One region of the Laceyella sacchari genome, then DNA from elsewhere that is predicted to be linked to it. Evidence: riboswitches for the same ligand, from Rfam matches in the RefSeq annotation. Region 1 holds a riboswitch; the other holds the start of a gene.
The links. A riboswitch is a leader RNA that binds a small molecule or an ion and turns the genes downstream of it on or off. The one in region 1 is predicted to bind cobalamin.
Positions count from the first base shown of each region.

Region 1 (7,479 bases):
GGCGCAATCCAGAGGCAACGGCCAAGGTGTTGCGCGATGGTTGGTTTCATACGGGCGATGCTGGTTATGTGGACGAAGAAGGCTTTTTGTATATATCGAGCCGCTATAAAGATGTGATCGTGTATGGTGGGGACAATGTGTACCCCGATGAAATCGAAGAAGTGATCCATCAGTTGCCAGATGTGTTAGAAGTGGCGGTAATTGGCGTTCCGCATGAAGTGATGGGAGAAGCGCTATGCGCATGCATTATTAAAAAATCGGGTAGCGCGCTTGCAGCAGAAGAGGTGATTCATCTGTGCCGCGAGCGGTTGGCGGCTTACAAAGTGCCGGAAGTGATGTTTGTGGAGCAGTTGCCCAAAAACGGTTTGGGCAAAGTAATGAAGCATCGATTAAAAGAACAGGTGTTACGCCGTTTATAATGGGGAAAGCAAACCGTCCTCGCGGGAGGGCGGTTTGTTGTTTGTTGAAGGATATATCACCTAACATTTATAACTATTTTAAATCAATTTTGTAAGTATATAAAAATCCAGGAAAATCCTGGCTGGTGATGAGAAAGCTGATTTTAATGAAATGAGTATGTTAGGGAGTTGATTTAATATTGCAGATCGTTTTGGGAAAAGCATTGTTACTGGAGCTTTAATCAAGTGGAGAACTGAATGCAAAAGTTAAAACGGTAGTGCTTTGTCTAGATTGGAGTTTGTCAATAAAAGAGCTGTGTCAACAAACGAAAGCGGCTTGCTTCTTTTAGCGCAAGCCGCTTCGTTCATTTCATCAGTTTTTTTACGGTGGTGAGCAGTTCCTCAATCACTTCTGTGTCTCCTTCTTGGAGACGTTCCGTGACGCAACTGCGCAAATGCCCTTCCAAGAGGATTTTGCCGACACTGTTCAATGCAGATTGTACAGCGGAGATCTGATTAAGCACATCATCGCAATACGTATCATTTTCAATCATTTTTTTGATCCCGCGCACTTGTCCTTCGATCCGGTTTAGGCGGGAAGTAAGGTTGGTTTTCACTTTCTCGGAATGATGGCTTTTCCGTTCGGTTGGGTTGGCACAGGCGGGATGCTCTTCCGATTGACGCGGTTCCATTCATATCACCCGCTTCCTGTAGTTAAGCCGTTGGGCCGTCTCCTTGACTTGTTCACGGCGGTGAGTCCATGGCCCTTCCTATATATTAGTCTACCCGTCCTGCTTGGCAAGCGCAATTTTGCGGACTTGGTAATCCCAACTCATCCTTGTTTTTCCAATTGCTGCGTGAAGAATTCGGCGGTGACCCGGATTGCTTCTTCCAGCGCGGGAGTCACCCCGGCAAACGGATGTACAGCGCCCATGGTGTGGTTAGCTTCTGGGATCACATGCAGTGTTGCTTGTGGTGCGGCTTCAGCCATCCGCACGGCTCCTTCATATAAGCCGGGCAGGTCTTGTCCTCCTTGCACCAGCAACAGCGGTTGGGTGAGTTGAGGCAATCGTCCCAAAAGATTAAAACGGTCGCGGTTCGCTTCAATGTCATCCAAGACTTCGCGCCGAATCGGCAAGCGTTGACCAGTCCGGGCATTCATGACATGGGTAATGCCTTTGTTTCGCAATTCTTCCAGCAGTTCAGGTTGGAAAAAGTCAACGCGGTGAATACTGTTCCAGACGACAGCCGCTTTCACCTCTTCGGAATGGTCCAATGCGTACAGCAAACTATTGCCGCCGCCACGGCTGTGGCCCATGATGCCCAATCGCGTCAGGTCGCATCGTGTTGCCTGTGGGATCTCTCCTTGCCGCAACGCTTGCACAAGGCGGACCAAATCCTCCTGTTCGCGGCTAAAGGTGTTTCGTGAGAATTTATCCAACTCAGTGAAATGCTCGAGGTCTTTGCCAACGCCATTCATGGAGAAGTTGAACGTGATGGCCGCCAATCCGGCTTCCGCCAGTTTTTGCCCCAACTCAGGAAAAAAGCCCCAATCTTTGAACCCTTTAAATCCGTGACAGACGAGTACGGTAGGAGCGGGTCGACCGGTGTCTTCCGGCAGAAACAAGTCTCCGCGGATGACGCGTTCTTCTTTGCCCAGGTCGAGCGCAAATGATATGCGGTTCATAACATTCCTCCTGTGATGGTCGAATGAGATAAGATGCCTGAATTTGCAAAATTGCAACGGGTTTCCCTTTCCATTATAATGATAACGAACGAAGTGAATAGGGGAAAAGGTCTTTCTTATATAAGAGAGCGAAGAGGGAAGACCGGTGCGAATCCGGCGCGGTCCCGCCACTGTGAAGGGAGAGGAAAACTGCAAGCGTATGCTGGCCACTGTCGCTTCGTCGATGGGAAGGCGCAGTTGGACGATGAACCCTAAGCCAGGAGACCTGCCTTTTCCATACGTCCACTTGCGTTCTCCTTCGTGGGTTAAGGAGAACCGCGTGCGTGGCGGGTCAGTGTCCCGCGTTGTTTCGCATGCCTTTCTCCAGCCTGTGCCCTCAAAGGAAGCACAGGTTTTTATGTGTGCATCAAGAAAGGAGCGGAAGACATGAGTGTGAAGTGGAAAAAACGATGGGGACTGCTGTGCCTGAGTCTGTTGCTGGTGCTTGGTGCAGTGGGTTGCGCGCCATCCGGTGGGACGGAGGGACGCCTCAACACGCCAGTGAAACCGGCAGCGGTGAAATATCCGGTAGAGGTGGCCGACCAAGCGGGCAACAAGGTGACTATCAAGCAAGAGCCCAAACGCATTGTTTCACTGATGCCCAGCAACACGGAAATCGCTTATGCACTTGGCCTTGATCAAAAAATGGTCGGTGTTACGACTAATGACGATTATCCGGCCGCAGTGAAGAAATTGCCCAAAGTGGGCGACTTTAAGATCAATGTGGAGAAAGTGGTCAGCTTGAAACCGGATTTGGTGCTGGCCAACGGCGCCAATGACAAAGCGACGCTGGAGCAGTTGAAAAAACTGGGCATTCCTGTTTTGGTATTGGACGCTAAGAGTTTTAAAGACATTTACCGTTCGATTGCAATCATCGCCACAGCGACCAATACGGCGCGCGAAGCAGACTTGTTGATCGCCAAAATGCAGAAAGAGCATCGCGACATTTACGGCAAAGTGGTCAATGTACCCAAGGATCAGCGGGTGAAAGTGTTTGTGGAGTTGGACCCGACACTGTACACTGTCGGCGGTGACACATTTATGAATGAATTGGTCACAACCGCAGGTGGTGAGAATGTGGCGGCCGGGTTGAAAGGATGGCCCCAAGTGTCGGCCGAACAAGTGGTCAAATGGAATCCTGATATTATCATTTCTTCTTATGGAAGCACAGACCAAATCCTGAAACGCCAAGGCTGGTCGACGGTGAATGCCGTCAAAGGGAAACGCGTCTATGTGGTTGACCCGAATCTGACCAACCGCCCCGGTCCGCGGATCTTCCAAGGGGTGAAGGAAATGGCCGAGCAATTTTACCCTGAAAGATTCGGTGAACAGAGGTGAGTAAGGGGCAAGCGTTAGTTTGGGGCGGAGGATTGTTCCTCTGCCTTCTTTTTTCGTTGGCCGCCGCCGTGTCGGTGGGAAGCGCGGAGATCGGAATCGGCACAGTCTGGCGGGTGATTGTCGATCATGTTTTAACAGGAAATGGCGCAAGCATGGAGCCGGATGCGGTGATCATATGGGAATTGCGGTTGCCACGGGTGATTTTGGTTGCGTTGATCGGTGGAACGCTGGCTGTTGCCGGCACCGTGTTTCAAGGGATTTTGCGCAACCCGCTGGCTGATCCTTATGTTTTGGGGGTTTCGTCTGGAGCGGCGGTTGGCAGCGCGCTCATTGTGATCACGGGATGGGGGCTGTCCTTGTTGGGCAGTTGGTCGTTGCCGCTGGCAGCATTTTTCGGAGCCGCAATCTCTGTATTGCTGGTGTTGCGCTTGGCGCAGATTAGAAAGCATCTTCAGGTGACTTCGCTGATTTTGGCGGGGGTCGTGGTGCAGGCGTTTTTCGGCGCGGTACTCACCTTGATCATCTCGCTGTCCCCGGAAGAGCTCAACCGGATTCAATTTTGGTTGATGGGGAGTTTGGCGCTCCGTGAGTGGCAACATGTAGAAGCAGTTTTGCCGTTTTGCGTTGGTGGTTTTGTGCTGTGTTGGTTGTTCAGCAGGGAGTTGAATTTGTTTGCACTGGGCGATCGTTCGGCCACGCATTTGGGACTGTCTGTCAGTCAAGTTCGTTTGGGATTGATTTTGCTCGCGTCGCTGATGACAGGTGCGGCGGTTTCAGTGGCGGGAATGATTGGATTTGTTGGGCTGGTGATCCCCCATATCATGCGGATGCTGACCGGAGGGGATCATCGGACGCTGATTCCACTCTCCCTGCTGGCGGGGGCCATCTTCCTCATTTGGGCGGATGCGTTGGCCCGGGTGGTTCTGGAGCCGCGCGAATTGCCGTTGGGTGTCATCACTGCATTTGTGGGAGCTCCATTTTTTGCGGTGATACTGCGCAAGCACCAACATAAATGGCATGGCTAAGAGAGGAGGGATGATCGTGTTATTGCGGGCGGAAGGGCTTGGCAAGCGCTTGGGTGGTCGCTGGGTGCTCCATGAAATCAGTTTAGAAGTGGCATCGGGGGAGATGGTCGGCATCATTGGCCCCAATGGAAGCGGCAAAAGCACCCTCCTTTCGTGCTTGGTGGGGGAGAAAAAAGCTGACTCCGGACAGGTGTGGCTGCGAGACCGGCCATTGGCGGAGATGGGAGCCAAGGAGCGGGCGCGGCAAATTGCGGTTTTGGCCCAAGAAGAGGTAGGGGAAATCTATTTCACTGTCAAAGGAATAGTGGAGATGGGGCGGCATCCCCATCTGGGACACTGGCCGTGGCTCGGGGAACGGGATGAGCGTATCGTGGCTGATGTGTTGCGTCAGACCGATAGCCAGCATTTGGCCGAGCGGATTTTTGCAGGCCTTAGCGGGGGCGAGAAACAACGGGTGTCCTTAGCACGGGCGCTGGCACAGGAGCCGGTGTTGCTCGTGCTGGATGAGCCCACGGCCTATCTCGATCTGAAATACCAGTTCGCCTTGTTGAATTGGATTAAACAGTGGCAGGCGTCATGCGGGTTGACCGTGATTATGGTCTTGCACGATTTAAATCTGGCCGCGCAATATTGTGACCGCCTGCTGGTGTTGAAGCAGGGACGAATCGTGCGCCAGGGTACTCCGCACGAGGTGATTGAGCCGGAGATGGTCGAAGCGGTTTATGGCATGTCTCCCATTGTGGTGGAACATCCGTTGCTCGGGGTTCCGCAAGTGTTATTGACTGCGATGCAAGCACAGGAGAGCGGGGAGGAGCGCGAACGATGAAAATCTATACCCGGACGGGTGATGAAGGCAAGACAGGAGTCATTGGCGGACGTGTGTCGAAAGATGATATCCGCGTGGAAGCGTATGGTACGGTGGATGAGGTAAATGCGTTTGTCGGTGAGGCAATCGTCAGGTTGGACCCGGCAATCCATGCCGATTTGCTCCAAGATTTGACCGAAATCCAGCATGAATTGTTTGATGCCGGGGGAGACTTGGCTCAAGCGGGTAAAAATCGTCGCTATATGGTGACAGCGGAGATGGTGACCCGGTTGGAGGCATTGATTGATCGGTATGAGCAGGAATGCCCACCACTGGAACGATTTATTTTGCCCGGGGGCTCCCCGTTGTCGGCCGCTTTGCATGTATGCCGCGTGTTGACGCGCCGGGCAGAACGGCTGGTTGTCAGCTTGTGCCGGGAGCAAGAAACAAACGTCGAAGTGCGGCGTTATCTGAACCGGTTGTCGGACTTCTTCTTCACTGTGGCGCGGGTGGCCAATGTGCGGGCAGGAATGGCGGATGTGGAATATAAGCGTGGCGTGCGGGTGTTTCACACAGACGAGAAAAAGGACCAGGGCACAACGTGATGTTAAACTGCAGAGTGCGCGAAAGTGAGATGTGAGGAGGAAACGGGTATGGCGTTAGTGATGTATTGGTATCCCAAATGCGGAACGTGCCGCAAAGCGAAAAAGTTTTTTGAGGAACACGGAGTGGCGGTGACAGAGAAACATATCGTCGAAACGCCGCCGTCCAAAGCTGAGTTGGCAGATTTGGTTAAGAAAAGTGGACTGCCGATCCAAAAGTTTTTTAACACCAGCGGCCAAAAGTACCGCGAGTTGGGCTTGTCGAAGAAATTAAAAGAGATGAGCGACGATGAGAAGCTGGACTTGCTTGCTTCCGACGGGATGCTGATCAAGCGCCCGATCGTCACCGATGGGGAGAAAGTGACCGTCGGCTTTAAGGAAGAGCAATTTAAAGAGACGTGGGTGTGAATAACTAGCAGACCGACCTTCCCTTCTGTACAGGTGGGGAGGTCGGTTTGTTCGTGTAAGGGATGACGAAAAATTAAGACATATGTGGAGGTAACGATGGCCACATTCGCTTCCCTTTTGTATCGGCGCTCCAGCTACACCCCAGTCAGGTAGCTTGCTCAAGTGTTAGTACAAGCGCCGGTTTCGATGACATAGCGGTAGCCATAGCCCGGCTCTTTAGCCCTTTCTCCAGGCGCAATTGCAGGATAAATCGGTAAGGAAAGGAAATAAATAGTTGGGAAGCAAAGCGGACAATCGATAAATATTATTACTTTATAATTACTATAAAATAGTATTGACTATAATCTAGGGGCATGGTATGTTAAATATGTGCCAAGCATTGCCACCTACTGTTTTAAGACCCTTCTATGATGGGCAAGGTAAAGAATGTGGCATGAAATAGTAATGGCTAGTTTCATAACTTGAGGAGGTTGTTCAAGTGGCTCAACGTCTTGTAGGGTTGCCAGCTCCAGATTTTGAAATGGAGAGCACCAAAAATCTGGAAACATTGGACGAGAAAGTTTCTCTTTCCGATTACAAAGGAAAATGGCTGGTTCTGTTCTTCTACCCACTTGATTTTACATTTGTCTGCCCAACCGAGATTACAGCTTTGTCTGACCGTTATGAAGAGTTTCAAGATCTTGATGCAGAGATCCTCGGAGTGAGCACCGACAGCAAATACTCCCACCGTGCTTGGATCAATACGCCTCGTAGCGAAAACGGTTTGGGTGACATCAACTTCCCCTTGGCTGCTGACACCACTCATAAAGTAAGCCGTGACTACGGTGTGCTGATTGAGGAGGAAGGCATTGCCCTGCGCGGTTTGTTCATCATCGATCCGGACGGCATTTTGCGTTACCAAGTGGTAAACGACAACAACATCGGTCGTGACGTGGATGAAACGCTGCGCGTACTGCAAGCTCTGCAAACCGGCGGCTTGTGCCCGGCCAACTGGAAACCGGGGCAAAAAACGCTTTAAGATAAGTGAGTAGAGGGCCTAACGTCCGTCGCGTTAGGTCCTTTCTTTCCATATATGACAGGAGGATGGAGAACATGGCGCTTCGATTACGCACAGAAATGCCTGAAATCAATGGTGTGACGGAATGGGTCAATCAAGAGGTGACCAAGGAAGAATTGA
Region 1 covers NZ_CP103866.1:2,800,500-2,807,978, reverse strand. Annotated here, with positions in the region: gene NYR52_RS13775 (class I adenylate-forming enzyme family protein) at 1-419, shown strand, start outside; gene NYR52_RS13770 (metal-sensitive transcriptional regulator) at 764-1,090, opposite strand; gene NYR52_RS13765 (alpha/beta hydrolase family protein) at 1,231-2,085, opposite strand; cobalamin riboswitch at 2,176-2,372, shown strand; gene NYR52_RS13760 (ABC transporter substrate-binding protein) at 2,512-3,462, shown strand; gene NYR52_RS13755 (FecCD family ABC transporter permease) at 3,459-4,487, shown strand; gene NYR52_RS13750 (heme ABC transporter ATP-binding protein) at 4,498-5,313, shown strand; gene NYR52_RS13745 (cob(I)yrinic acid a,c-diamide adenosyltransferase) at 5,310-5,897, shown strand; gene NYR52_RS13740 (arsenate reductase family protein) at 5,946-6,302, shown strand; gene NYR52_RS13735 (peroxiredoxin) at 6,781-7,320, shown strand; gene NYR52_RS13730 (TlpA family protein disulfide reductase) at 7,395-7,479, shown strand, end outside.

Region 2 (7,479 bases), 1.3 Mb from region 1:
TCCATGGCAAACACCGCCTTTTGGCCGATCGGCAAGCGGATCGTCACCTCTCGGACGGCTTCCCCGGTGATCAACGAGAGCAAAGCTGCTTTGGTCGCCGCCGTCGCGCAGGCTCCCGTAGTATATCCCGTACGGAGCGGCTTTTCTTCGCTTGTTGCCTGCGTTGACTTCATGTCACGCTTCCATCTCCCGTTCAGCCATCATGGCTAAGGCATTTACAATCGCCACCGCCGTCGGACTGCCTCCTTTGCGGCCCAAATTGGTGATAAATGGCACATTTAGCTTCAACAGCTCCTCTTTCGACTCCGCCGCAGATACAAAACCTACAGGCACACCCACGATGAGCCCCGGTTTGGCTACACCCTCCCGAACCAGGCGGATCAATTCCAACAGCGCCGTGGGGGCGTTGCCGATCGCGAAAATGCCGCCTTCAGCCTCGGCGACTGCTTTTCTCATCGCCACAATCGCTCTGGTCGTCCCCAACCGTTTGGCTTCTGCCATCACATCACTGTCAGAGATATACACCCGCACATCTCCACCAAATTTTCCCAAACGCATTTTGTTGATCCCCACTTGCACCATCTGCACATCAGCCACGATCGGCTTGCCTGCTTGGATCGCTTGGATGCCCGCTCGCACTGCATCAGGATGAAACACAACACTTCGGCCCAACTCAAAGTCGGCGGTTGCATGAATGACCCTCTGCACGACGGGAAATTGCTCCGGCGTAAAATCATGCGCCCCCAATTCATCGGCAATCATTTGAAAGCTTAAATCCTCAATCTCCTGAGGTTTGGTAGTTACGGGGCGAAAAGTCTCACTCATGGGACATTCCTCCTAATTCTGCTCGTACCTGATCCAGCACTTGATCGATCTGATCCAAAACGCGGCCATATTCGATCTGCGGCCGGGAAATAAGCACTACATGTAACCCCAACTCCAAAGCGGCTTCCACCTTCTCATCAACCGAACCGATCTGCCCGCTCTCTTTGGTGATGACGGTGGCCACTTGATAATGTTGGTACAAGGCCTTGTTCAATTCTTTGCCAAACGGCCCTTGCATAGCGATGATGTTCTTCTGTTCCAAACCCAACCGTTCGCATTTTTCCATGTTATCCTTGCGTGGCAACATCCGAGCAACCAACCGCACGCCCGGTTCTGACAACAATCGCTGAGAGAAGATGTCCAACGTTTTGCTCCCTGTCGTCAGCATGACCACCCCTTTTCGGCGCGCCGCCACTTCCGCCGCCTCTTGATAAGAGGATACGGTCTCGATAAGTGGATGACGCTCACCCTTCCATTCCGGGCGTTCGTAGCGAAGGTAAGGGATACCTGCGCTTTCAGCCGCCTGAATCGCATTTTTGGATGCTTCTTCGGCAAACGGATGGCTGGCGTCCACCACCATGGTAGCGCCTTGTTCCTTTAAAACGGCAACCATTTCATCCGCCGTCAATCGGCCTACCCGCACAGAAACGCCCGCTTCCCGCAAGCTGTCGGCGGCACTTTCGGTCACAACCGAGGCCACGAGTGGATACCCTTCTTGTTGCAACAAACAAGCCAACTCACGGGCATCACTTGTTCCAGCCAACAGAAAAATCACTGCTGTTCCCCCTTCAATGGTCATGATGATGATGGTGGTCATGATGATGATGGTGGCGACCGGTCGCGACCGCCTGTTTGGCCAAGGTTTTCCAGTCCAATGCCTGTCCCTGCTCCAACTGGTCGACGCGGCGTTTCCAGATGTCTACCAACCCTTCGTCACACCCGAGGTAAGAAACCATCACCGCTTCTGCACCGACGTTGGTCTCATTAAACTCCCGCACCATCCTCTCCATCCGCTTGATCAGCACGCCAGTAAATAAGAAATATGGCAACACCACCACCCGTTTGGCACCCAATCGAAGGCATCGGTTCAATCCTTCATTAAGCCGTGGGTCCGTCACCCCGATGAAGCAAGCTTCCACCCACGGGACAGGCAATCGTTCCCACAACAGGCGTGTGATCTTATACAAGTCGCTGTTGGCGTCGGCATCACTTGATCCACGCCCCACCAGCAGCACGGCCGTCTCTTCCGTTTCCCCAGCCCTAAGCACGCTCTGAAGCCGCGCTTCCAAGATGGGCAATACCAATGGCTCCACCTCAAGCGCCCGCGCGTATACAAACCGAACATCGGGATAAGCCGCTTGCGCCTCCTGCAAAAATAAAGGGATGTGCACTTTGGCATGCCCTGCCATGAACAGCATCAGCGGAATCACTTTGATCGAAGTGGCCCCTCTGTCAACCGCTCGCTTCACACCGGCATGCATGTCTGGCTGGGCAAATTCTAAGAAGCAGGTCTCCACAATCGGTTCCGTAAACTTGGTGGCCATCTGTGCGGTGAATTGCAACAATTCTTCATTCCCCTCAGCATCACGGCTGCCATGACCCACAAACAATATCGCTTCCATTTCGTTCTCTCCCATCCGTTGAAATTGGACACGACCTGTGCACCACATGCTCTTCCGAGCAAGAACGATAACCTCCCCCTGCCTAATCGCCACAAGCTAGCGGTTCAATCGTGATCTGGCCTTCGGTGTATCGAAACCCACCAATCTCTTCCACCCGTTTGAAGAATTTATGGAAGCGCTCATTGGGCTCAGCCTGTTCTTTGTAGGCGCGCACCGTTTGTTCAACCGCGTCAATTAACTCATCAGGGGTGAGCCCTTCCGCCACCCGCTTGGCCACTTGGGCGTTGCGCCCAATTTTCTTGCCTCCCAGAAACAAATCATACGTGCCACGGCGATGGACAATGGCAATATCCTCAGTCACCGCTCCGTAGCAAGCCATCGCACAACCGTTAAACCCGATTTTCAGCTCCTTAGGGACGCTCAAGCCCCCAATCCGTTTCTGTAATTCCTCCAACTGCGGAATCGACTCCCCCTTGTCCCCATCACAAAAATCACAAGCCTTCAATTGAACTACATTTCCTACTGGCTCCAGAAGAAGTCCCGCCGCGCTCAACTGCTCCACCACGCGATCTGGGTTTTCCGTCGGCACTTTCAGCACCAACCGGTGATCGGGCGTATAATGGATCTCCCCCTCTGCTCCAGCCACCTCTGCCAAACAGCGCATCTGCTCCGGTGAGATTTTTTTCTCTGCCAAGCCCGCTGACACCGCCACTTCAAAAATCGACGCGACGCCAGTCTCGCGCCTTTCCAACATCGACAGCGCTTCTTCAGCTAACTGCACGGGACTCATTTCGTCTGCCGCGTCCGGCGTACCCGCAGCATCAAGTGCCCACGGCTCTGCTTCTGGACGCAGGCGCTCGTGCGGTTTCAAAGCCTGCACGGTCTGGTCCAATGTATATTTGCGCTGATATCCACGCGGTGTAATCATCAATCCTTCATGCACAAACGTGCTCCCATTACCGATCAGCACGGTGGTGAGCATACCAATCTCGTGATCCAGCATCTGGCCAAGAGTGGTCAACACCACCTGCTGCCGTTCGCGATAAGCGCTCTTCACCAATCCCACCGGGGTATCCGGGGAACGGTATTTCAAAAGGATTTTTTGCGTTTCAATGATTTGCTTGGTTCTGCGCCCGCTGCGAGGGTTGTACAAGGCAATGACGAAGTCGGCAGCGGCAGCGGCTTCAATCCGCTTTGATATCACTTCCCATGGCGTCAGATGATCGCTCAAGCTGACGGTGCAAGCATCGTGCATCACCGGCGCCCCCAACAGCGAAGCGCACGAGTTGATCGCCGAAATTCCCGGGATCACCTCCACATCGATGCCAGTTTCCGGGCGCCACCCTTTTTCAATCAACACCTCGTAAACCAAACCGGCCATCCCGTACACACCAGCATCACCGCTGGAAATCACCGCCACCTTTTTTCCAGCATCCGCCAGCCTGACCGCCTCCTGCGCCCGGCTCACTTCTTCCGTCATTCCGGTGCGCACAATCTGTTGCGTCGTTAAAAGCGGACGGATAAGATCTACATAAGTGTTGTACCCGACGATCACTTCACTCTCCATCAACGCAGAACGGGCCCGCGCCGTTATGTGCTCCGCATGTCCCGGCCCAAATCCGACCAACAAGATCTTGCCGACTGGACGGCCCATCCAATCACCCCATCTCCATATATAATTGAAAATTAATTCTATTAAAAATGTTCAACCGACAAAGAAAATAAAAGCTCCTGACTACACGCTTTGACCTGTCAGGAAAATGAAAAAACACTTTCCGCTCTCTCGGGCAGAAAGTGTTTATAGGCGCAGAATCGCAGACACCAAGCAGACACATCCCACATGGGCACACGTATCTCTTGCCGTCCCTATAAACACCTCCCTATCCGCGTAGGTCAAGCGGTGTTGTCAGAAAAGGCAGGTCTCCTGGCTCATGGATCATCGTCTTCACTTGAATCTGGCCTTCCCATCATCAACAAATGCAGTGGCCAAACTCGGACTCCCCATTCACAGTGGCGGGACCGCGTCGGATTCTCACCGATCTTCCCTCTTCGGGAGCGCAGATCTGGCGCTCCACCTTTCCCCACAAAGATATTCATTTTTTAACAAAATCATTATATTGAAATTGTAACTTACTAGCCTGCATATTTTCAATTTTGCCACTGGCATTATCGCAGGATAGACGCGTCCTTTTAATCGGATGCTTTTAATTCCTTGATTATTCACAGTTAACCAGCAGTTTAATTCAGATCAACTTTCTGATAAAATACACATCTTCCCGCGCCTTCTCTATACGGCTATCCAGGGCTCATTTTTCAAACACATACAGCCTGCCGTTTGCCGGTGTGCCCAAGCGTGGCCCCTTAAATCCTCTTTTCAGGAGTTCTTGGCGCATGGACACCATCAGGATCCCATGGCTGACAATCAACGTGTCTTCCCCGTTGCGGGACATGATTTCATCGATCACGTCCGTCAAGCGCCTCTGAACATCCTGTTTGGCCTTTATTTGCGAGCGGTGATTGCAAAGCCAAGCTCCCCTCATCATTAACCCCCAGGCCCAAAGCGGCAATTTCACCTTATGGTTGCGAAAAAGAGGACAGATCGGGATTTCACGCAATGCTTTTGTCACGGTGATCGGCCCTTGATAAATTCTGCGCGCTGTTTTTTCCGCCCGCGGCAAATCGCTGGTGAAACAGCGTTTCCATGCGATATCTCCTAAATCCACTTCGCCTTCTTCTATATCAGCGACATCGTATTCCTGAATCCATTGCGATAATTCCTGTTGTGTCAGCAAAAATTTTTTAGGGAATTCTTTCTTCACTTTAAAATGGCGAACCAAACCGATTTTCATGCATTCCATCCTTTCTGCTTGAAACAGCCGCCAGCGACCAGCGGAACAAGTGAATGAAAACAACGCGGAGACAACGAAGGGCTCGTATTTTAAACGCCTTTCCCTTCGTTTCATTCACTCAATAGGAAAAGGTTCTCCGTACATCACTTTTATCTTAGAAGTTACTCATTTTGCCCCATCAACAATCCAATTATATAATATTTTTTATAATCTAATAAATAAAATTGCAGGAAGGGGCAAATCTCAGGTCGTATCCATGCCCGCTCAGTGCCAATCTGCGAGCTCATTGCAAAGAGAGGTGTATCCCCATGGAAATCACATTTACACTGTGAACGGACCCAATGGCGTGAAGCGAATGAGAAAATGGTTTTGGAGCCGCTAGCCTATTCATCAGACACGCTCTAGCGAACACTATTTCCAAGCGCAAAAATTCGCCGGTACGCCCTATGCCAAACAGATTCGCACAGTGAAAAAAACCGAAAGATGCTGCACAATTGGGGCGTAGCCGCAAACATCCCATCCGCCCTGATTGGGAAGAGGTGAAAGAACAGGTGATGCGCACTGCCGTTTACCACAAGTTCAAATTCATGCTGATCTACGAAGCCTGTTGCTGCCCACTGGTGACGAACTGATTATCGAAAACTCCCCCATTGCCTATTATTGGGGCTGTGGAGCGGATGGAAGCGGCTTAAACCGCTTGGGTGTGATCCTGATGGAAGTGCGGAGCCGCTTGCGGCAAGAAGGCTGATACATCCATTTGTCCCACGCGGGTTGTCGGCTTATTGGCAACATAGCCCCTAAGCAATGGTTGCGTCTTGTACACATGGTTGCAGGGCGCTACTTTCAAATACTTGGGGGTGTCTATCATGTGAATCTGCGCTACGAGACTTCCACGCCTATTTGACTTGAAAAAAAGCATTGAATTACCCTCTTAAATTTGCTAGCGTGGACGGAAGATGCGCATTGAATTCAATATAAGAGGAAGAGAACAATGAATCAAACACATTCTGTAAAACAAAAAACACACCAGTTTCTGATTATTTTATTACCTATTCTCGTGACCCAATTGACTCTGTTTTCAATGAACTTTTTCGATACGGTGATGTCAGGCCACGCCAGCGCCCGTGACTTAGCCGGGGTGGCGATCGGTTCTAGCATTTGGTCTCCCGTCTTCACTGGGTTGAACGGGATTTTGCTATCGTTGTCCCCGATTGTCTCCCAATTAGTCGGGGCCAAGCAGAACAACGAAGTGCCATTTAAAGTGATTCAAGGCATTTACTTGGCGGTGGCCATAGCATCCGCGGTCATCCTGTGCGGGACTTTTCTCCTTGATCCCATCCTGAACGGAATGAGCCTTGAAACACAGGTACGGCAGATCGCCCACGACTATTTAATCGCGCTGGCATTTGGCATTGTGCCACTATTTATCTATACCGTCTTGCGTTGTTTTATGGATGCGTTGGGTCAAACACGGGTCAGCATGTTCATCATCCTGCTGTCCTTGCCGATCAATGTCGGGTTGAATTATCTGCTGATCTTTGGCAAATGGGGCTTTCCCCGGTTGGGTGGGGTCGGAGCAGGTTATGCTACGGCGATTACGTATTGGTGCATCATGTTTATCAGCTTCGCAGTGATCGCTCGAGTCAAACCCTTTTCCGACTATCGCGTGTTCTCTCGATGGTTCCGACTGTCTTTGTCCGCATGGAAGGAACAATTGAAGATTGGCGTCCCCATCGGGTTTGCGATCTTCTTCGAAACCAGCATTTTCGCCGCCGTCACGCTACTGATGAGCGGCTATGACACAGCGACGATCGCCGCCCACCAAGCAGCGTTGAACTTCGCTTCGTTCCTCTACATGGTGCCCATGAGCATCTCCATGGCCTTGACCATCGCCGTCGGCTTTGAAGTAGGGGCAAAAAGGAGCAAAGACGCACGCCAATACAGCTTCCTGGGCGTCGGGATCGCCCTCATGATGTCCGTTGTTTGCGCCATCGCGCTGATTCTCTTCAATGAGCAGGTGGCCGGATTTTATACCACCGACCCTACCGTATTGGAACTGACCAAACAATTTTTAATCTATGCCATCTTCTTCCAACTGTCGGACGCCATCGCCACCCCCATTCAAGGGGCATTGCGCGGGTATAAGGACGTCAACTCCGCATTTTTGGTAGCCCTCATCTCTT
Region 2 covers NZ_CP103866.1:1,515,635-1,523,113, reverse strand. Annotated here, with positions in the region: gene NYR52_RS07715 (cobalt-precorrin-5B (C(1))-methyltransferase) at 1-173, opposite strand, end outside; gene NYR52_RS07710 (precorrin-8X methylmutase) at 175-825, opposite strand; gene cobK (precorrin-6A reductase) at 818-1,600, opposite strand; gene NYR52_RS07700 (sirohydrochlorin chelatase) at 1,614-2,447, opposite strand; gene cobJ (precorrin-3B C(17)-methyltransferase) at 2,530-4,101, opposite strand; cobalamin riboswitch at 4,345-4,541, opposite strand; gene NYR52_RS07690 (histidine phosphatase family protein) at 4,754-5,296, opposite strand; gene NYR52_RS07685 (NADAR family protein) at 5,791-5,928, shown strand; gene NYR52_RS16750 (NADAR domain-containing protein) at 5,904-6,044, shown strand; gene NYR52_RS07680 (hypothetical protein) at 5,985-6,215, opposite strand; gene NYR52_RS07675 (MATE family efflux transporter) at 6,288-7,479, shown strand, end outside.
Region 2: another riboswitch for cobalamin. It lies ahead of cobJ (precorrin-3B C(17)-methyltransferase); the one in region 1 lies ahead of NYR52_RS13760 (ABC transporter substrate-binding protein).